DNA from 4 places in the Rhodococcus sp. 05-340-2 genome. Region 2 is predicted to be linked to each of the others. Evidence: predicted binding sites of a transcription regulator. Region 2 holds the regulator's gene; each other region holds the start of a gene.
What was found. The regulator LexA, encoded in region 2, represses DNA repair genes until DNA is damaged. The targets are predictions, from matches to a motif close to CGAACANNTGTTCG.
Positions count from the first base shown of each region.

Region 1: the regulator LexA is predicted to act here: its motif matches at 3,833-3,846, upstream of CH271_RS23595 (HNH endonuclease signature motif containing protein).
Region 3: the regulator LexA is predicted to act here: its motif matches at 3,123-3,136, upstream of CH271_RS12200 (HNH endonuclease signature motif containing protein).
Region 4: the regulator LexA is predicted to act here: its motif matches at 2,866-2,879, upstream of CH271_RS22910 (HNH endonuclease signature motif containing protein).

Region 1 covers NZ_NOYU01000038.1:199,878-205,126, reverse strand. Annotated here, with positions in the region: gene CH271_RS23620 (MSMEG_0567/sll0787 family protein) at 1-757, opposite strand, end outside; gene CH271_RS23615 (MSMEG_0568 family radical SAM protein) at 759-1,814, opposite strand; gene CH271_RS23610 (MSMEG_0572/Sll0783 family nitrogen starvation response protein) at 1,824-2,348, opposite strand; gene CH271_RS23605 (hypothetical protein) at 2,621-3,001, shown strand; gene CH271_RS23600 (hypothetical protein) at 2,994-3,398, shown strand; gene CH271_RS23595 (HNH endonuclease signature motif containing protein) at 3,861-5,249, shown strand, end outside.
Region 2 covers NZ_NOYU01000027.1:416,001-421,249, reverse strand. Annotated here, with positions in the region: gene hrpA (ATP-dependent RNA helicase HrpA) at 1-273, shown strand, start outside; gene nrdR (transcriptional regulator NrdR) at 286-750, opposite strand; gene CH271_RS16995 (hypothetical protein) at 851-1,261, opposite strand; gene lexA (transcriptional repressor LexA) at 1,647-2,330, shown strand; gene CH271_RS16985 (acyl-CoA dehydrogenase family protein) at 2,409-3,551, opposite strand; gene CH271_RS16980 (uracil-xanthine permease family protein) at 3,704-4,975, opposite strand; gene ptsP (phosphoenolpyruvate--protein phosphotransferase) at 4,997-5,249, opposite strand, start outside.
Region 3 covers NZ_NOYU01000022.1:327,635-332,883, reverse strand. Annotated here, with positions in the region: gene CH271_RS12225 (tRNA (cytidine(34)-2'-O)-methyltransferase) at 1-177, shown strand, start outside; gene CH271_RS12220 (SDR family NAD(P)-dependent oxidoreductase) at 221-1,096, shown strand; gene CH271_RS12215 (MerR family transcriptional regulator) at 1,126-1,590, shown strand; partial or broken gene CH271_RS29590 (DUF4349 domain-containing protein) at 1,531-1,845, opposite strand; gene CH271_RS12205 (DUF6764 family protein) at 2,222-2,776, shown strand; gene CH271_RS12200 (HNH endonuclease signature motif containing protein) at 3,165-5,249, shown strand, end outside.
Region 4 covers NZ_NOYU01000038.1:55,803-61,051, forward strand. Annotated here, with positions in the region: gene CH271_RS22895 (molybdopterin-dependent oxidoreductase) at 1-680, opposite strand, end outside; gene CH271_RS22900 (DUF692 domain-containing protein) at 992-1,831, opposite strand; gene CH271_RS28535 (TIGR04222 domain-containing membrane protein) at 1,828-2,724, opposite strand; gene CH271_RS22910 (HNH endonuclease signature motif containing protein) at 2,896-4,179, shown strand; gene CH271_RS22915 (lipase family protein) at 4,240-5,249, shown strand, end outside.

The sequences.
Region 1 (5,249 bases), on a different contig from region 2:
CTGCCCCCATCGCCGAGAGGTCGTTCAGATTGACCAGCGCGGCACACCAGCCTGCCCACTCCGGGTCGCGATCGACCATGGACGGGATGATGGCATCACACGCTGCGATCATGTCGCTGCCTGGTACCGGAACGCCGTCGTCTCCGCGAAAGCCTTTGGCACCGAGGCCGAGCGGCTGTGCACGAAGGGGTGCGAGTACCCCGGCGAGCATCGCCTTGGTCGAGGAGACGAGCCGTTCGATGCGGTCGATCGGCCAATACATCGCCACGTGCGGCGTGTTGGCCACCACGACGTCGCCGCGGCGAATCCACCCGAGGCGGGTGAACAAGTGCTCGTTGCCCTTCTGCACCGTCGCGTCGAAGCGAAGCACGCCTCGACTCTCGGCGTGGGCGCAGGCTGCCCGAACAAGGGCAGGCCCGACACCGGCAGTGCGCGCCGCGGCAGAGACCACGAGACGGCTTCCGGCCCACCACCCCAAATCCGTTGCCGTGTATGGTGCTAGCCGAACTCCGCCGAGCACAGTGCCGTCCCGGTCGGTGGCGACCAGAACGACTGCTCGCGGATCGTCGTCCACGTCGTCGTGATCGGTGCCGGCGAACAAGCCCTGTTCGGCAACGAAGGTCGCTCTCCGGAGCGCACGATAGGCGTCGAGTTGCACTGCGCTTCCGCACGGTTGGACGATGAAACCGGGCTCGACGACAGTGGTTGCGGTACCCGACAATCCGGCAAGGTCGCCCGGTTCTACGACACCGAACATGTCAGCCTCCCGCGTTCTGCAGAACGCTGCACGCACCGCATGCCGCGCAGCCTGCCTTCTGTTCCGATCCGAGCATCGCCGCGGCCTGAAGTTCCTTGGCGACGCGTCGGGTGACGTTTTCGAGAACGTCCCGGCCGGGGGCCGTCGCGCGGTCGACGTCCACCGCCAACGTTCCGGCGAGCGGACGGAACGGAACGACGAAGGGGTAGACACCCATCTCGATGAGTTCCGCTGCCCCGGCTACCAATTCGTCCGGATCCTCGCCGAGGCCGACCAGGATGTACGTCGAGACCTGATTGCGTCCGAAGATACGAACCGCTTCTTTCCACGCAGCGCGGTACTCGTCCATCGAGACCGACGCCTTGCCCGGCATCCACCGGCGTCGAACGTCGTCGTCGAGAGATTCGACGTGGATACCGATGGATTCGGCCCCGGCGTCGTACAGATCCTGAATGGTCTGCAGGTCGCCGGGAGGTTCGCACTGCACCTGAATCGGCAACTGCGGAACCACCGCCTTGATGGCGCGCACACAACGGGCCAGATGACGGGCACCGCGATCCTTCGCGGCCGAAGTGCCTGTCGTCATGACCATTTGGGTGACGCCGTCGAGCCGCACCGCAGCCTCGGCTACCTCGGCGAGTTGCGCCGGGGTCTTGACGGCGATGGTGTCGCCGGCGTCGAGCGAGGCCTCGATGGAGCAGAAGCGGCAGCGTTGATCGGCGTCGTAACGGATGCACGTCTGCACCACGGTCGTAGCGAGAACACTGGAGCCGTGGAGCTTGGCGATCTTCTCGTAGGCGATCCCGTCGGCGGTGGTGAGGTCGTAGAACTTCGGCCGGTCGACGGCCTCGACATCGAGACCGATGTCGTTGCCGTCGAACAACACTCGACCCTCTTCGAGTACGTACGGGCTGAGCGGATTGCGCGGGATGGCTGCGCCGAGGCCATCGATGCGGACATGTCCATCGTCACTCGGGCCGGCACCGGCAGTTCTGGACACCGGCGTTGCTCCTCGAATTCCGAGCAACGCCAGATCCACACGCGTAGAGATGGACATCGGGATCCCCTAGACCATGTAGGTCGAATTGATGATGGCACCCTTGCGCGCGTAATGGATCAGCGCGTCCTGCACGTCGAGGGGGTGGGCCGGGATGACACCCTCGATGAGGTCCTCTTCGCGGCCACCGTGCAGCGCGAGCCCGAAGCGGCAGCAGAACACGGTGCCACCTTCGGCGATGAACGTCGCGAGCGAATCGTTGATGTTCTGCTCGCCTGGGAAGCCGGAGTCACCGGTCGTCGGAAAGCCGCGAGTGGCAAGGCAATTGATAGCGCCCGGGCCGTAGAAGTACATAGCCGACTCGAAGCCCTTACGCAGGGCGCGCGTTGCCTGGAGCACAGCGACGAAGGAGACCGACGACTCGTGCGCGATGCCGTGCACCAGCGTGAAGTAGCTCTCGCCGTTCTCGGCCTTGTAGTCGGGGAAGATCTTGGTGGAGCCGTAGATGTTGCTGCCCTTGGGGAGTGAAGGGTGCGGGATCTCTTCGAGGGACTTCTTGATGTTCTCGGCGATGGACTGGTCGAGGTCTGACACGGGTGTCTCCTGAGGTTCGCAGAGCTGGCTGAATGCAGTGGGCAAATACTCGAGATGCGGTGGACACCGATGGCCACCTGAGGAAGAGAGGTCATGTCCGGCGAAAGAGCAGATCCTCTTCGGCCATGGAACAAGTACAAGCCCCATCCATTTCCGATTGGTCACGCTCGGAACAACTCCGTGTTGCCAGGGCCTCACAGTGTTGACGTGGTGTTACGCGACTACTGTGAAGACCGGTCCACCTATCCACTGCGAGCAGGACGAGGAACTCGATGATCGGCGCCGTCACCGGCTTGTTGTATGCGTTGTCGCTGGTAGTGGGCATCTGGGTGCTCGCGAAGCTCGCCATGAACCGACCGGTCCTGTTGAAGAACAAGTCCGATCGAGCGTTGTTCTGGACCATCGCCGCCACCGAGGCCGTCGTCGCGCTGCAGGCCGTCATCGGGTTCGTCATGATGTTCACCTCGGACCGCGAGATACACCGGCTGACGTTCGGGTCCTACCTCGTCGGGCTGCTGTTCCTGCTCCCCCTCGGCACGTGGTGGTCCCTGGGCGACCGCTCCCGCGGCGGCACAGCGGTTCTCCTCGTTGCCGTCCTCACCCTCGCGGCCATGGTGCTGCGCCTGAGCCAGATTTGGGCCGGATATGCCTGACAACCTCCAGCAAGCCACGCGCACCGGATTCGGGCGCTTCCTCATCGCCGTCTACGCCGTGTTCGCCGTCGCCGCGACAGCGCGCTCGATCGTGCAGCTCACCACTCGATTCGACGACGCACCGGTGGCGTATCTGCTGTCGGCTTTCGCGGCAGTCGTCTACATCGTCGCCACCGTAGGACTGGCGCGAGCAACAGAAGCATCCCGCCGAGTGGTGACGGTGTCCTGCATCATCGAACTCGTCGGAGTCATCGGCATCGGCACCCTCAGCTACATCCAGCCGCAGGACTTCCCGGAGCCGACGGTGTGGTCGCACTTCGGATCCGGATACGTCTTCATCCCGGTCATCCTCCCCATCGCGGGACTGTGGTGGTTGCGAAAGACTCGACAGCAGTAGGGGTCTGTTCTAATTTCGCCCTATTGGCTGAAGTGTCGACACACCACGGTTTCGATCTCCGCTCAGTACTCGCACGACGATCAGTCTCGCCATGGACGACATGCCGAACAGGCGAGGCAGAACCGTCCCCTCGGGTCGTAGCCGCCCTCGCAGCTGACGTATGTATGTGACGCTCCCCCCCACCGGCCCGGCCGCGAAGTCGGCCGTTCATCGCGACGCAGGGGGCCGGCCGATGGGCTCGAGTTATGCACCGCTGTTCGTCGACTTCGGACAGGACATCGAGATACTTGCCGCGCTGCTCGTGATCGTGATCGGAACCGCGGCGACCATCATTCCAACACGGCGGCGGCCGCCCTATCACATACGTCCGACAGGTCCCGAGCATCGAATAGTTATGCAGGGCAATAGTTTTCGATTGCACTATGGTTGCCAGTCGAACGCGCGTTCGATACACTTGCTCTCATGACCACGAAGATCTGGCAACTGAGCGAGAGCGAACTCCTCGCCGATGCCGCTGCGGTCTCCCACCAGATCCAGTTGTTGGAGGCCCGGCGGATTGCTCTCGTCGCCGAGATCGACACCCGCGTGAGCCGGGAGAAACTCGGCTTCCCCGGACCCGCCGGCTGGCTGACCTCCACCACCCTTCTCTCACCGTCCAAGGCCACCAAGATCGTCGCCCTCGCCCGCGGCATGGCTGCGTTTCCCGACATCGCCGACGCCGTGAACACCGGGGTGATGTCCGTCGATCACGCCGCGTTGATCCTCACCTTCGCCGAAACCCCACCGGAGAACCTGCCGGAAGAGGGTCGCGATATGGCCCGCGCCGCCTTGATCAAAGCTGCGACAGGACCCGACGCTCGCACCGGCCGGATCCGAGCAGCGATCACCAGACTCGAAGACAGCTTCGGCACCAAGAAACCACCCGCCGAGAACACCGACCGCAACGAACTCTTCGCCTCCACAACCCTGAACGGGCGACTGGTACTCAAAGGCGACTTCGATGCGATCACCGGAGAAAAGCTGCTCACCGCGCTCTCGCCGTTGACCGAACCCCACCCCGCGGCCGACGGCACCCAAGACGACCGCAGCCCCGCCAAACGCAGAGCCGACGCCTTCGGACACATCCTCGACCACTACCTCGCCTCGAGTGATCGCCCCATCGAAGGCGGTGAACGACCGCACCTGAACCTGCACATCCGGTTGCAAGACCTCACCGACCTCCACAGCCGCGGCGACGCCGACGACATCACCGACGACGAAACCTCACGCGCAACAGCCGAATCCGACACCGACACCGTCGATCCGGTCGATATCAACACTGGAAACCCCGTCACCCCTGACACCGCAACCGAGCTGGGCCACGAAAACGGCAGCGAAGGCTGTGCAGCGGATCGTGGCGCGTATCGCGACCTGTTCGGCGACGGCACTTCGGTCGGGCGGCTGCCGTGGATGGGACCACTGTCCCGCAACACTTCCCGTCAGTTGGCCTGCGACTGTGTCCTCACCGCCATCGTGATGGACGAGAACGGCAACCCGTTGAACCTCGCCCGCACCGCCCGCACCATCACCGCCAAACAACGCACAGCCCTCACCGCCCGCGATCACGGTTGCGCCTTCCCCGGCTGCGGCAAACCCGCCGCCTGGACCGAAGGCCACCACATCTGGCACTGGGGCGACGGCGGCCCCACCGACATGAACAACCTCGTCCTCCTCTGCGGATTCCACCACCGCCTGATCCACCACAGTGACTGGGAAGTGTTCATCGGCACCGACAACCACCCCTGGTTCGTACCACCAGCATCAGTGGATCCCTACCGACAACCCAGGCAATCGCACGCCCGCGCAGGCCCC
Region 2 (5,249 bases):
CGCTACCTCGCGGCTGCGACGAAGCGGTTGGCAACCCTGCCGAGCAGCGCGGGCCGTGATGCGGCGGCGATGGATGTACTCGATCGGGTGTACGCGTCGTACGGACGACTGTTGGATTCGCTTCCGGAAAGCAGAAAGAACAGTTCCGGGGTACAGGAACTGTTCTGGATGATCGAGGAGTTGCGGGTGGGATTGTTCGCCCAAGGGATTCGTACGGCGTATCCGGTCTCGGAGAAGCGCATCGAGAAGGCGATCTCGGACCAGAGTCGCTGACGGGCGGATCTGTCAGTCGATGTCGGCGGACTCGCGGTGCTTGCGCAGTTCGTGGATCTCTTTCTCGAAGTCCTCGGCCGAACTGAACGAGCGGTAGACCGAAGCAAAGCGCAGGTAGGCCACTTCGTCGAGATCACGGAGCGGACCGAGAATGGCCAACCCCACTTCGTTGCTGGGGATCTCCGCGGATCCCGCGGCACGGATGGCGTCCTCGACCTGCTGCGCCAGCAGGTTCAGCGCATCGTTGTCGACATCTCTGCCCTGGCAGGCGCGTCGGACTCCCTTGACGACCTTCTCGCGACTGAACGGCTCGGTCACGCCGCTGCGCTTCACGACCGCGAGCACTGCGGCCTCGACGGTGGTGAATCGACGGCCGCACTCCGGGCAGGAGCGACGACGCCGGATTGCTTGGCCCTCGTCCATCTCACGCGAGTCGACCACGCGTGAGTCGGGATGCCTGCAGAACGGGCAATGCATGAGGGGTCCTCCGTCGTAGCCGATGCTCCGACGACGAGCACGCACATCGGGGCAGTCTGTCGAGGATACTCAGTCCTCGCGAACGCGACGGGGCCGGTGGTCATCTGCCGGGCGTGTACTCGACGAGAGCTCCGTCGTGCACTTCGACCACACCGACCGGCTGCGCACCTGCATCGGGAGCAGCCGCCCGCAGGTTCGCGATGCCGATCAGGCCACCTGCGACGACCAGGACCGCCAACACCGTCAGCACGAGCGATCGCAGCCGAACCGGCTGGCCCGCGAAGTGCGCGGAGGTCGCGTCGAACTCACGATCGGCCTCCTCGCGATCGGTGACATCGGACCACGACGGATCGAGGACCGGAAGGCACGGTGCGCTCTGTGTACGGGGTGCCGTGACGCCGTGCATCCCGATGGGACTCTGCAGAACGGGACGCGCCCGGCGACGACGCTCGACGACAGTGGACCGGGCACGGACACCGGCGGCGGTGGGGCGATCGGTGATGATGGTCATCGGAACCTCGACTTCGCTCGTTGGATCGATTGTTCGATCAGGCGTTCGATGGACGCTTGTTCGAAGTTCTATCACGAGCCTCCGACAAAGTCTGCAGAAAACGCGACACGAGTCGAACAGATGTTTGATTCAACAGCTGATACACGCTAGATTCGTGTCAGAAACCACACGCCACACGAGTCGACACCATCAACTCCAGTCCGCGCAGACCTACCACGCAGACCGGATCCCAGGACACCAGCAGGAGGCCGACAGCATGAAGGACGAGACCTCGACGAGGTCGACCACGCGTTCCACGACGACGGGTTCCAGGACGACCGGAGCCAAGGCCACCGCCACCAAGGCCGCGGCGGGAAAGCCGGCCGCGGAACCGACCTCCAAGGCCATGGAGGTCGGCACCGATATCAGTGCGGGTCTGACCGAGCGGCAGCGGAAGGTACTCGAGGTCATTCGCGCGTCGGTCACCGAGCGCGGCTACCCGCCGAGCATCCGGGAGATCGGAGACGCGGTCGGTCTGACCTCGACCTCCTCCGTTGCCCACCAGCTGCGCACCCTCGAACGCAAGGGCTTCCTCAGGCGCGACGCCAACCGTCCCCGAGCCGTCGACGTCCGCGGTCTCGACGAGGTGCAGGCCGATCAGGCTGCCGCCGCGGTCGACGGTTCGTCGGCGTCCGAGGAACAGGATCGGTTGCCGACCCCGACGTTCGTTCCGGTACTGGGCCGGATCGCCGCAGGCGGTCCCATCCTGGCCGAGGAAGCCGTCGAGGACGTGTTCCCACTCCCCCGCGAGCTGGTCGGTCAGGGTTCGCTGTTTCTGCTGAAGGTGGTCGGCGAGTCGATGATCGATGCGGCCATCTGCGACGGTGACTGGGTGGTGGTTCGTCAGCAGTCCGTGGCCGACAACGGCGACATCGTAGCTGCGATGATCGACGGCGAGGCCACCGTCAAGACGTTCAAGCGGTCCAAGGGCGAGGTGTGGCTGCTGCCGCACAACCCGCTGTTCGAGCCGATTCCGGGCAACAACGCCGCGATCCTCGGCAAGGTCGTCACCGTGATGCGCAAGCTGTAGGGATCGTCACCGAAGACAAACGCGAAGGGCCGCAGCACAGTGTGCTGCGGCCCTTCGCGTGTTCTTCGGATCAGCGGATCACAGATTCAATCCGCGGCCGATGATCTCCTTCATGATTTCTGTGGTGCCGCCGTAGATGGTCTGCACACGAGAATCCATGTACGCCTTGGCGATCGGATATTCCTTCATGTAGCCGTAGCCGCCGTGCAGCTGCAGGCACCGGTCGATCAGTTTGACCTGATTCTCGGTGGTCCACCATTTCGCCATCGCGGCTTCCTGGACGGTCAGGGTGCCCGCGTTGAGCAGTTCGATGAACTTGTCCACCATGATGCGGGTGGCGGTGGTCTCGGTCGCCAACTCCGCCAACACGAATCGGGTGTTCTGGAACTTGCCGATCGACTTTCCGAAGGCCTTGCGATCGCGGCAGTACTGGATCGTCATGTCCAGCGCAGATTCCATGGCCGCAGCGGCGACAACAGCGATCGAGAGCCGTTCCTGAGGAAGATTCTGCATGAGGTAGATGAAGCCCATGCCTTCTTCACCGAGCAGGTTGGCCGCGGGCACGCGAACGTCGGTGAAGCTGAGTTCGGCTGTGTCCTGGGCCTTCATACCGATCTTGTCGAGATTGCGGCCACGCTCGAAACCGGGCATGTCGCGCTCGACGACCAGCAGGCTGAAGCCCTGGGCACCCTTCTCGGGGTCGGTGCAGGCTACGACGATGATCAGATCGGCGTTGATTCCGTTGGTGATGAACGTCTTCGAGCCGTTCAATACCCAGTCGTCGCCGTCGCGAACGGCCTTGGTCTTGATGCCCTGCAGGTCGCTTCCGGTACCCGGCTCGGTCATGGCGATCGCGGTGATCAGCTCACCCGAACAGAATCCGGGGAGCCAACGCTGCTTCTGCTCGTCGTTGGCCAGCTCGATCAAGTACGGCGCGACGACGTCGTTGTGCAGGGTGAAGCCGATGCCGCTGTAGCCGCCGCGAGTGGTTTCCTCGGTGACGATGGCGTTGTAGCGAAAGTCCTTGACTCCGCCGCCGCCGAATTCCTCGGGCGCTGCCGTTCCGAGGAAGCCCTGCTTACCGGCCTCGACCCAGACACCGCGATCGACGATGTTCTGCTCTTCCCACTTCGCGTGGTTCGGTGCCACGTGCTGATCGAGAAATTTCCGGTACGACTCCCGGAACAGCTCGTGCTCGGGCTCGAAAAGTGTGCGTTCCACGAATGTCTCCTTGTTCGGTGCATACCGACAGCGACCACGCGAAATCTCTACGGATCTCGGTCGCCGGTACGACTGACGTCACAGGCAAACACTACGTCCGCGGTGTCGAGGCGGTCGATGACCAAAACGCGCGCGATCCGTGACCGACCCCGCTAACGACCTCGTTTGCCTGCACTCCTCGCGAGCGCCGAGACGATCGGGTAGCCGACGAGGATGCCGACCGAACCCCACGCGATACCGCCGAGCTCGACCGATCCGACAGCCAGTGTCAGGTCACCGATGCCGGCGACGAGCGCCGCAGCGACCACCATGAGATTGACCGGATCGGTGAAGTCGACCTTCGCGTCGGTCCAGATACGAACGCCCAGTAGCCCGATGAGTCCGTACAGCACCAGGGTTGCTCCCCCGATGACGCCGTCGGGCACGGTGAAGATCAGGGCTCCGAACTTGGGCGAGAACGCGAGCACTATCGCAGTGATGGCCGCGACCCAGTACGCGGCCGTCGAATAGACGCGGGTGGCGGCCATGACCCCGATGTTCTCGGCGTACGTGGTGGTGCCCGAGCCACCGGCGGCTCCGGCCAGGGTGGTCGCCAACCCGTCGGCGATCAGTGCGTCACCGGCCACGTCGTCGAGGTTCTTGCCGGTCATCGCCGCGACGGCCTTGACGTGTCCGACGTTCTCGGCGACCAGGACGATCACCACCGGTAGCGCCACCAGGATCACCGACAGCTCGAACGACGGTCCACGGAACTCGGGCAGGCCGATCCAGCTCGCCGCGCTCAGCGCGTCGAGGCGTGGTTGCGCGATTCCGCCGGTGACAGCGGCGAACACCCAACCGACGACGACACCGACCAGAATTCCCAGTCGCCCGAGCAGTCCGGGTCCGATCGCCGTGGCCAACAGGATGGCGACCAGCGTGACTGCGGCGATGAGCGGCTGCGCCTCGAACGACGTCGTCGCGGCCGGGGCCAGATTCAACCCGATCAAGACGACCACGGCACCGGTCACCACGGGCGGCATGGCGGCGTCGAGTACGCGCCGACCGGCGATCTTGACCATGACGCCGATGGCCGCGAGCACGAGACCGACGCACAGAACGGCACCGAGCTGCGCGGCCGGGCCGTTCGCCTGGGTGGCACCGAGCGGAGCCAGGAATGCGAAGGACGATCCGAGGTAGCTCGGCACCCGCCCCCGGGTGATGATCAGGAACAGCACCGTTCCGATGCCCGAGAACAGCAGTGTCGTCGACACCGGGAAGCCGGTGATCGTCGGAACGAGCAACGTGGCACCGAACATGGCGACGACGTGCTGCATCCCGATGCCGACGGTGCGCGGCCACGTCAATCGCTCGTCCGGTGCCACCACCGCTCCGGCCTCGACGGTCTTTCCGTTTCCGTGCAGCGTCCAACCCAGATTTCTCATGATGGGAAAAAGACTATTGCGTCAGCCGAGGATCGCGCTCACTGCCTCACGGGCAGCGGCGGTGCTGTCCGTTTTCAGCGCGGCGGCGGCCGCTTCCTTGCACTGAGCAAGCGTGACCGTGGCCAATTTGGAACCCACATGCGCGACGGCGGCCGACGCTGCAGACAGAGAGGTGATGCCGAGCCCGACCAACACACAGGCCAGCAGTGGATCGGCAGCGGCCTCGCCGCAGACTCCGACCGGCTTGCCTGCCTTGGCACCCGCGGCAGCGGTG
Region 3 (5,249 bases), on a different contig from region 2:
CTCCTGTTCGGACCGGAGCCGACTGGATTGCCCGACGACGTCCTGGACGACCCACACGTGACCGATCGACTGCGAATCCCGATGATTCCGGGCCGTCGATCATTGAATCTGGCGAACGCGGCGGCAGTGACGATGTACGAGGCATGGCGGCAACACGGGTACGAAGGCAGCGTCTGACGGGTTTGCGTTCGAGCGCGCTCGAAGCCCTAGCTTGCCTTTCATGACCCGAACAATCACTCCACAACGCACGTGGCTCGTCACCGGGGCGTCCTCCGGTCTGGGGCGCGCTCTGACCGAGACCGCCTTGGCAGCGGGCGACACCGTGGTCGCGGTGATGCGTCGCCCCGAACGCATCGACGACCTGCTCGACGAGCACGCAGGGTCACTGCTGCCGATCGCCTTCGATGTTCGAGACACCGAGTCGGCCCCCGCCGTGGTCGAGGCGGCAATCGAACGGTTCGGACGCGTCGACGTACTCGTCAACAACGGTGGCGTCGGGCAGATCGGTTCCGCCGAGGAGGTCGACGACGCCCGGCTGCGAGACATGCTCGACCAGCATGTGGTCGGTCCCGCCGCTCTCACCCGCGCCGTGTTGCCGGGAATGCGGGCGCGGGGCACCGGAACGATCGTGCAGATGAGCAGCCAGGGCGGCCGGATCTCCTTTCCGGGAGCAGGGTCCTACTCGGCCGGCAAATTCGCCCTGGAAGGCTGGTCCGAAGCGCTTGCCGGCGAGGTCGCATCGTTCGGTATCCGAGTTCTGATCGTCGAGCCCAGCAGATTTCGGACCGGCTTCAACAGCGCAGACGTACTCGAACGCGCAGCCCCCGTGGATGTGTACGCCGACATCCTCGGCGATGTCAGGGCCGACATGCTCGCGGCCGACGGTCGACAGGAAGGCGACCCGCACCGAGCCGCTCTCGTCATCCGTCAGTTGGTCGGGGCCGAGTCCGCTCCCCTGCGCATTCCTCTCGGCCGCGAGGCCGTCCGACGGCTGCGCGAGTCGTACCGCCGCGAACTGGCCTCACTCGAGGCCCACGCCGAACTGTCCTCGAGCGCGGACTTCCCGGGTGTACCCGAATCCGTCCGCCCGGTCTGACGGCACCGCCCGGACTATCTTCTGTACTCATGGCGACGACGGATTTGATGAACAGGGCTCTGGCGGCCGCAGATTCGCAGGCATCGCTGACCGTCGAACTGGTGCACGATCTCGTCGAACCCGGAGAGCTTGCCGAACCACTCGGCATCGCCGAGGTCGCCGAGCTCCTCGATATCTCCGCGCACACTCTGCGGTACTACGAGCGGTGCGGCCTGATCGAGGTTGCTCGTGACGGACTCGACCATCGACGGTACGACGACGCGGGCGTCCGACGGATCGTGTTCCTCACCCGTATGCGGTTGTCGGGGATGCCGATGCGCGACCTGCAGCGCTATGTCGAACTCGTCGACGGCGGAGAAGACACCGTTCCGGAACGACTCGACATGCTCGTCGAGCATCGAGATACCGTGCGACGACGTATCCGAGAACTGCAACTATCGCTCGTGGCAACCGAATACAAGATCGCGACGTACGGCGGTGCCACCGGTCCGTGACATGGGGGGTCGGGTTTTCGGCCGCGACGAAGCCCGATGGGTCCGTGGACGGCCGGTCGGCGCGTGCCGCCCGGACACGATCGCGTTCCGAAGTCTGTCCGAGTTGGCGGGTGCGTCTTCGGCGCTGGAGGTGAAACTGATTGTGAGCGTCGACAAATCGATCCGGTCCGAGAGGTAGTACTTCTGTGACACCGAACTGTCGAGTTCGCCCTGCCGGCTCGGCAGTGCCGATTCCACCTCGACGAGATCGGCAGTGTTCGACGCGGCCGCAGCCGGATCGTCGGGAGCTACCCGGTAACGATTTCCTTGCGTTCGACCGGTGCCGGAGCCTGCTGCCGTGCGGAGCCGCCTGCCATCTCGAGCACCATCACCAACCTTGGCGCAGAAACCGAACTAGCAAGTAGCAGAAACGATTTCGATGGATCGGCGCTAGAGCACAACAGCAACCCGAACGCGCATCCGGGTACCACGACCGCTGCAGTCAGGGTGCGCGAAACCGGACTTCTACGACGATTCATCCCCGGATGCCAGCGGCACCGTTACACAAACCTGACCGGCTTGCTGCCATGGACTCGCGGGGCGGGGTACCGTGTGCCGCACCGGCCCGTTTCGCTCGTGAAGGAGCTTTCTTTTGTTCTCTGTTTCCCTGCCCCGTCGCTCGTCCTCCAACTCCTCCTCCGCGCGCACGTCCAGTCGGTTCGGTAGTCGAATTGCCCGCACCGCAGCAATATTCGCCATGGGCTCGGGCTTGACGGTCGCAGCCCTGTCGGGCACGGCCACCGCGTCGGCAGCCCCCGTCAACTGCGTGTCCCCGCCGTCGGCCAACGACATCCAGGTCGACGACACCGCGAGCTGCGGAGCCACCTCCAACGGCACCGGACAGGCCACCGCAGGTGCTGCCGACAGCGGCACCGCAGTCAGCGTCAACGACGGCCCCGGCTCGACGGCCACCTACGCCAACGGATACGGCGTCGCCCTCGGAGCGAGCAAGAATGCAGGGACGGCCTACGCACTGGCACTCGGCGGCGGAATCGCTCACTCGTGGGCCGACGCCGGACAGACGACCCTCGCAGTCGCCGGGTGGGGATCCGGTGCCACCTCGGAGGCTCAGGGCGTCGATTGCGTCGGCCCCCTGTCACTGGCACTGAACCTCACCAGCGGCCAGTTCTGCGTCCTCGGGAGCTGATCGCCCGGTTGCAGAGAAAAATCCGGTCCAACGGAGCCGACTACCCCGACACGAACTCGTCGAGGTAGTCGGCTCCTCTTGCATACACGGTGTGACCGGACTTCCTGGGCCGCTCCGCACATCCCTCGGGGAGCCGCCCGCTCCGTTTGCTCGAGGACTTCGCCGGCACCTATTGCCTCTCCGAACTGGCGATGAGTTGGAGCCGGCACTCGAACCGCTCTGGCAATGGGCGCAACAATGGAACGAGGGCACCGACGCGGCCGATCACCGCCCCTGACCAGCCAAGCCAGTCCCCCGAAGTGCCTTTCCGTTCTTGTCGGTGGGCCGAGATAGTCTTCTTTCAGTTCGAACGCACGTTCTGAATTGTTGCTCACCGGGGGGTGAAAAAATGGGTGCAATACCGACTGTGTCACTGGAGGCGTTGACCGCTGCCGCGCGTGAGGAGAATCGACACGCGGCCCGCAAGATCACCGCCTGCTACACCGTGCACTGCGACTGGATCACCCGCGACACCAAGCACAAGCACTACAGCCGATACGGACGCACCGAAATGGCTGTCGCATTGGGCTGCTCGGCGACCGTCGCCGAATCGTATGTGTCCGTCGGCGTTGCCCTGCACACCCGGCTCCCACTGCTACGGGCAGCGTTCGAGACAGGGGAGATCGACCTCCCTCGCGTGCGGACCGCATGCCGGATCCTCGACAACCTCTCCGACGCCATCGTCAGGTCGGTCGAGAAAGAGGTCGTCGAGGCGGCGCGGAGGTCGTCCCCGGGCCCGCTCGAGCAGGCGATCTGGGACATCCTGCTGCGCGTCGCACCCGAGGAAGCAGCAGCGCTGCGGGAGTTCGCGAAGAAATTCCGAACCGTCACCTACAGTCCCGGCGGCGAACTCGCCCGCATCCGAGCCGAGTTGACCGCACCCGAAGCCGCCGCCGCATGGCAACTCCTCGAAGAGATGGCCGACACCCTCTGCCCGAAGGATCCGCGCGGGAAGAAAGAACGCCTGTGTGATGCGTTCATGGCCCGCATGCACGGAGAACCCCGACTGGCATGCCTGTGCCACCGCGAGGATTGCCCGAAGAAAGACGCAGTGTTGCCGGATCGGCGGGTGCCGTTGACGATGATCACCGTCGACATCGCCACCCTCATCGGACTACTCGCCAACCCCGCCTACCTGGCCGGACATGGTTCCATCGACCCCGACCTCGCGCAGGAGCTGGCACGCAACAGTCACTGGCAGATCCTGCTCACCGAAGCCGTCACCCTCGCCGAATCCCTCGGCCTCGCACACCAGAACCCGGAGACAGGGGAGTGGGAACGAACACCGACAGACCAGCAGCAGGAGTCGGATACAGCGACTACGAAGGCGGAAGCAAAGCCCGACGCGAAGTCAGTAACGAAGTCGACCGCAGCATCACCATCGGCGCCGAACAGGGCTTCGTCGACAAACACGACCGAGACAACCGACACCGATGCGAGCACCACTTCAGCGCCAGCGTCTGCAGCGGAAGGATCATCGGCTTCCCGTCAGGAAACAGAACCCGACCGCGGCTCCGGTCCAGCATCATCGCCTGCAACATCGGCCCGAGGTCCGATCGACACGTCGAGTTCGACACCCGATCCAGCACAAGCACCTGCGCCGCCGCCGGGGACGACAACCTCACCGGCTCCGCTGGAGGGTCAGACCGAGGACACGCCTGCCCATCCAGCGGCAGATCCAGCTCCACCCGACCCCGGCGGAGGCGAAGACAGACCACGACGGACCCAATCGCTGACCTCCGCCGCAGCCCTGTTCTGCACCCGCACACCCGTCGGCCGGGGCACACGGCACAGCTCTGCCCTCGATCTCCCGACCCTGAACCGCGCCGCCCTGAACCGCGCCGCCCTGAACCACGCCGCCCTGAACCATTCGGAACTCGGGCGTTCGGGCAACCGCACCGGCTGTACACCCGCCGGCATCTACCTCGGCAACGCATCCCTCGCCGCAGCACTCGAAGCCGCTATCGCCGCCGACCCCACCCTCGGCAAACCCGTCGCACGCGACCCGCTCACCGACCGCGCCCTGATCTACCGACCCGACACCCTCACCACCGCAGCCGTCCGACTCCGCGACAAACACTGCCGATTCCCCGGCTGCCACCGACCCGCCGCACGCTGCCAACTCGACCACATCACCCCCTTCGACCACACCAACCCCCTCGGCGGCGGCTGGACCACCATCAACAACCTCCAATGCCTCTGCGAATACCACCACAGCGTCAAAACCGCCGGCTACTGGACCGCCACCATGCTCCCCGGCGGAGCCATCCTCTGGACATCGACCTCGAAGACCACCCGGATCACCCTGCCCACCAACGGCACAGCTGTCCCCATCCTCGGCAACGACCTCACACCACACATCCCCACCCGACCGACACGATCCGGCATCATCGCCTACCCCAACCCTCCCGACCACCAGGACCCCGAAACAGAA
Region 4 (5,249 bases), on a different contig from region 2:
AAACCCATTCCGGCAGCGACCAATCCGATGGCGCCGCGTCGACTCATGGTCGACGGAGGGTTGTCGTCGGTCTGCTGGTCCGGCGCTTCGTTGCGGGCGCGCAGAACGTCCATCAGCGACTCGGACCGCAGGGTGCGCCACATCAGCGGGACCTTGAGACCCAGGTGGACGAGAAATCCTGAGATGAACACCCAGGCACCGAAGTAGTGAGCGGCGTAGAAGTCGAAACCGAACACGTAGTCGTACTGGATGTTGAGAACACCGGTGACGATCTCGAACAGCAATCCACCGACCAGTGCCAACAGCGACAGTCGTTCGAGCGCATGTGCAGGCGATCGAACTGGTGGCAGCTCGACGAGCTTGGGCATTACCGACCACAGTTTGGCGATCACGAGCGGCACGATGATCAGCCCGAGCCCGACATGCAGGCCCTGCGTGAGTTGGTACAGCCAGGCAGGGTCGGTTGGCCAGTCGAAGTACGGCAACCGCAGCCACCCCACGGCACCGGGTTTGGCCTGGTCGAACTGCGGCCCGTAGGCGCTGTACGAGAGCAACCCCGTCACCGTGACGATCGGCAGCGCAACGAGAAGCACCGCACCGAACAGCGACGTCAACCACGTCCCGCGCAGCGGACTGCGAAAGCGCACGAGAGAGTTGCGGGCTTCGGCCATGTAGGGCATTCGCTGCCCAGGCAGTCCCGGATGTGTCGCGTCCAACTCCCCTGCCCGACGCATCGCCTCGTAGAAGGCTTTCGCATCGGCGGCGGTGGACGTCTTGGGTCGGTCGGACGCCCATCGGTCGAACAGCTCGTCGTACCTTTCCCCCAGCGCCGACGGCACCGCCGGGTACCGAGCTGCGATCTCGGCTGCCCGCTTGCGCAGCAGAGCTGTTCGGGTGGCGTCGATGGTGGCCGAATCGAACCCCGGGGGCAGCGGGTCTCCCGCGACGAGTGCGCGGATCAGCTCCTTCTGTCGTCGCGCCAGGTTCTCGTTCACGTGGTCCGGCCCAGCAGCCGGTTCGGGGTGATTCGTGTCAGGCCGGCGGAATCGGAGATCGCATCGAGTTCGTCGAACAGCTCGTGTTCGGGCGGGTAATGGCCGTCGCGTTCGAGCATCAACGGCGGGCGGTGCCCTGCCGCGGTGAACGTGCGGAGCAGCTCGAGCACTTCCTCCGGTACGGATGCAGTGTGCGTGTCGTGGTAGAGACCGTCGCGAACGGTGCCACCGGCGATGTGGCAGTAGGCAATTCGTTCCAGGGGCAGTCGTGTCAGTTCGGTCCAGGGGTCACGGCGTCGGTTGCGCGCGTTGGCATGGACGTTGGCGATGTCCAACACCAGACACACGCCCGTGCGTTCGACCAGCTCGGTGAGAAACTCGCTTTCGGTGAGCTCGTCGTCCGGCCAATCGAACAGTGCCGCAATGTTTTCCACGGCCAGCGGGACGGAGAGGCCGTCCTGGGTCCGCGTGACGTTGCGAGCCAGCACCGTCAGGGCTTCACGAGTCCGCGGCACCGGTAGCAAGTGACCGGCCTCGATTCCGTCGGCGCGGACGAAGGCGACGTGCTCGCTGACGATCGGTGAGCCGAGCATCGACGCCACCCGTTCCAGGTGCGCAATTCGGTGCGGCTCGACCGGCTCGGCACCGCCCAGGGACAGGGCGATTCCATGAGTGACGACGGGGACGCCCAACGCGGTGAGGCGCTCCGGTGCGTGGTCCCCGATCGATTCGGCGATCACCTCGCAGAACGCGAGACCCGGCAATTGCGAGATGATCCCCGAAATCTCGGAGCGCCAACCGATTCCGAGGCCCGCAGGCAGGGCATCGATGCTCACCCGCCGCACCCGCCGCCGCAGCCACCACCGCCACCGCCGTCACCGCCACCGCTGTCGCCACTGCTTCCGCTGTCGCCGCCGAATCCGAACGATGCAGCTCCGCCGGCGTGAGCGGATCCGTAGCTCAGCGCGCCCGCCATCGCCGGATCGAGCAGCATCAGTGCTCCCGCTCCGAAGAGCGCGGCCGACATGCCAGCGCGCGACGGACCGTAGGCGGTGAAGGACGGGCGAGAGCGTGGCGAGAGATAGTCGTTCTCGGTGCGGAGGCGTCGAAGTTCGGCATCGCCGAGTGCGGTTCGACGTCGTCGGCGAACTGCGAACGGAAGTGCCACGAGCAGCAGGACGACGATGCCGACGAGGAAGCCGACCGGCTTACCGTTCGCGATGCCTGCAACGATGCGTGCGACCCCGAGGGCTGCGACGAAGAGGATGGGGAACGTTCGGGGCAGCATGGGCTGCGCGGCGGCGCCGTGCATCAAGCCTTCGTCGACGAGAGCGTTGCGCAGCTGCGCACACGAACCGGACATGTTCGTCACCAGCCGGGATCGAACCAGGGGTGCCTTTCCGCTGCCGAGTCGTTCGAGGACGGCGCGCGTGAACCAATCCAGCTGCATGCGCTCGGAATCGGTCAGGGTGCGCCGCCGACTTCCCCGCGAATCGATCACGTCGGCACCGCGCAGGATTGCCAACGACGCCATCACCGCCTGGTCGTCGCTGGTGAGCGCCCCGACCTCGGGTGGGGTGAGGACTCGTCCGGTCGGCGATGCCGAAGCGGACCGATGTGCAGCGAGCCGGTTACTCACCAGCGTCAGGGCCACTGCGAGGACGGCTGCGAGCAGATACCACCGCAGGAACTCCGCGCCGGCAATGCCCCAGGTGTCGGTACTCTCCACGGCTGCACCACCCTTCGGTCGGAACCAGCATCTGGTGTCAGTATCGGGCCCACCGGCCAGAAAGCAAGCCCGAGACGTCCCCGCGGGGACGCGTCGAACCCCGTCGAGAAGTTCTTGTCGGTGCCCCACCGTACGGTTCGTCGAACATGTATTCGATGAATGGGGGCGTTCATGATCGACATGGCCGAGACGGGATCCGAGGCGGGGCGGATCGAGACGAGAGAGATCGAAACCGAGATATGCGCTCTGGCCGGTCAGATCGCTGCGGCGTCGGCGCAGTATCTGATCTTGGTGGGTGAGTTCGACGTGCGACGCGGATGGGCGGGCTGGGAAGTGCGGTCGTGTGCGCACTGGTTGTCCTGGCGTGCGGGAGTCGACCTGCACACGGCCCGTGAGCAGGTGCGGGTTGCCAAAGCGATGCGAGAGCTGCCGCTGATCACCTCGGCGTACCTGAGCGGCACGGTCTCGTACTCGAAGGTACGGGCGATGACGCGGGTGGCGACGGCCGAGAACGAGGCGTCGCTGCTGCAGAAGGCGCTCGACGCTCCCGCCGCACATATAGAACGGCTCTGCCGTGGTCTGAAGAAGGCGATGCGTCCCACTCGGCAGAACGGTGTGGATCGAGATCCGTGCGTCGGACGGTGGCGCTGGGACGAGGACGACGGCTCGCTCGTGCTGACGGCGCGCTTTCGGCCCGAGGACGGTAAACGGATCATGGCTGCATTGACCAGGGCGGAGTACGAACGCACCCGCACGGACGAGGAACGCGGCGCAGATCGGGCCGCCCCCGCGCCCATCGATCCGGTGCCGGCGATGATCGCCATGGCCGAGATGGTCTGCGCTGCGCTGGATTCGCCGGTTGTCTCACCGGCAGCGGAAGTGTTGGTCCACATTGGCAACAGCGCCGAAGCCGGATGCGATCACGCCCATTTCGACGACGGCCCGGGTCTGGACGACGAAACGTTGGCTCAGGTGCTGTGCTCCGCAGTCATGCGGACGGTCGGTCACGGCCGCCTCGGCAAGACCGTGCGTTGGAGTGCCACTGCCAAGGCTCCGAGCCGAACCCAGTTGCGTCAGTTGATCATTCGCGACCGATGCTGCGCGGTGCCGGGATGCGGCCGTACTCGCTTCATGCATGCGCATCATGTCACCTATCGGTCACGCGGTGGTGAGACCACTCTCGACAACCTGGTCCTGCTGTGCGGCGAACACCATCGAGCGCTGCACGACGGTTACTTCTTCATCGAAGCCCGTGGAGATCAACGCTTCTCGTTTCGTCATCCGTCGGGAACCGAGGTCATCCACGCTCCCGCGATGTCGGGAGTCGCCGACGAGATGAGGCGACGGTACGGCGGCATCGCGCCCGACGCCATCGTCCCGAACTGGGGTGGTGAAGGCCTCGACCTCAGCTACGCGACCGATGTCCTGATCACCAATTGGCAGCAGGCTGCATGAAATGGGGTCGTCGAGGGCAAGTTAGTGTGACGGCGAGACTCGGACAAGAAGCGGTGGCACATGAGCGTCGACAGATCATTGGGGGACGAACAGCCCTGGCCGGTGGAACGAGCACCGAGCCGGAGCGACGCGACCAGGCCCGAGGACGACCCTTTCTACACTGCGCCCGAGGGGTACGAAGCAGCTCTACCGGGCACGATTCTCAAGGTGCGGCCGGTCGAGGTCGCGATGTTCGGTCGCGTGCGCCAGCGAGTCGACGCCTGGCAGCTGCTCTATCGCACCGCTGATCTCGGTGGTTTTCCGCAGGCCAGTGTCACGACTGTGCTGCGCCCGCGGGATGCCCAGCCGGTGCTGCTGTCTTATCAGTGTGCGATCGACGGCGTCGCATCCTCGTGTTTCCCGTCCTATGCGCTTCGGCGTGGCTCGCGGGCGTTCGGTGCGGTTCCGCAGTTCGAGTTCCTGCTGGTACTGCACGCCCTGCGCCGTGGTTGGACCATCTCGATCCCGGACCACGAGGGTCCCGACGGTCATTGGGGTTCGCCGCAGGAACCCGGGTTCTGCACGCTCGACGCCGTTCGCGCGGCGCTGTCGTTCGAGCCGCTGGAACTGCATTCGACCACGCCGGTAGCGCTGTGGGGCTACTCGGGCGGCGGGCTCGCGACATCCTGGGCGGCGGAGATGGCGCCGGAATACGCTCCGGAGATCGAAGTGGTCGGTGCCGCCCTCGGCTCGCCCGTCGGAGATCCCGGTTCGGCGTTCACCAGGCTTAACGCAACGTTCCATTCGGCGTTGCCGACACTGGTGGTTGCGGGTCTGCGACGCACCTATCCCGAGCTGGACCGGGTCATTCGCCAGTACGTCGACGAGGACGGAATGCGCATTCTCGATTCCGTCGAGAACATGACGACCGTCCGCGCTGTCACCCGCCTCGCGCGGCACGATCTGGACCGCTACATCGACGTTCCGTTGGCAGACTTGCTGGCTCTGCCCGAGATCGTGCAGGTGTTCCAGGACATTCAGCCGGGCCGAACGGCTCCGACGGCACCGCTGCTGGTCGTTCAGTCGGTGCA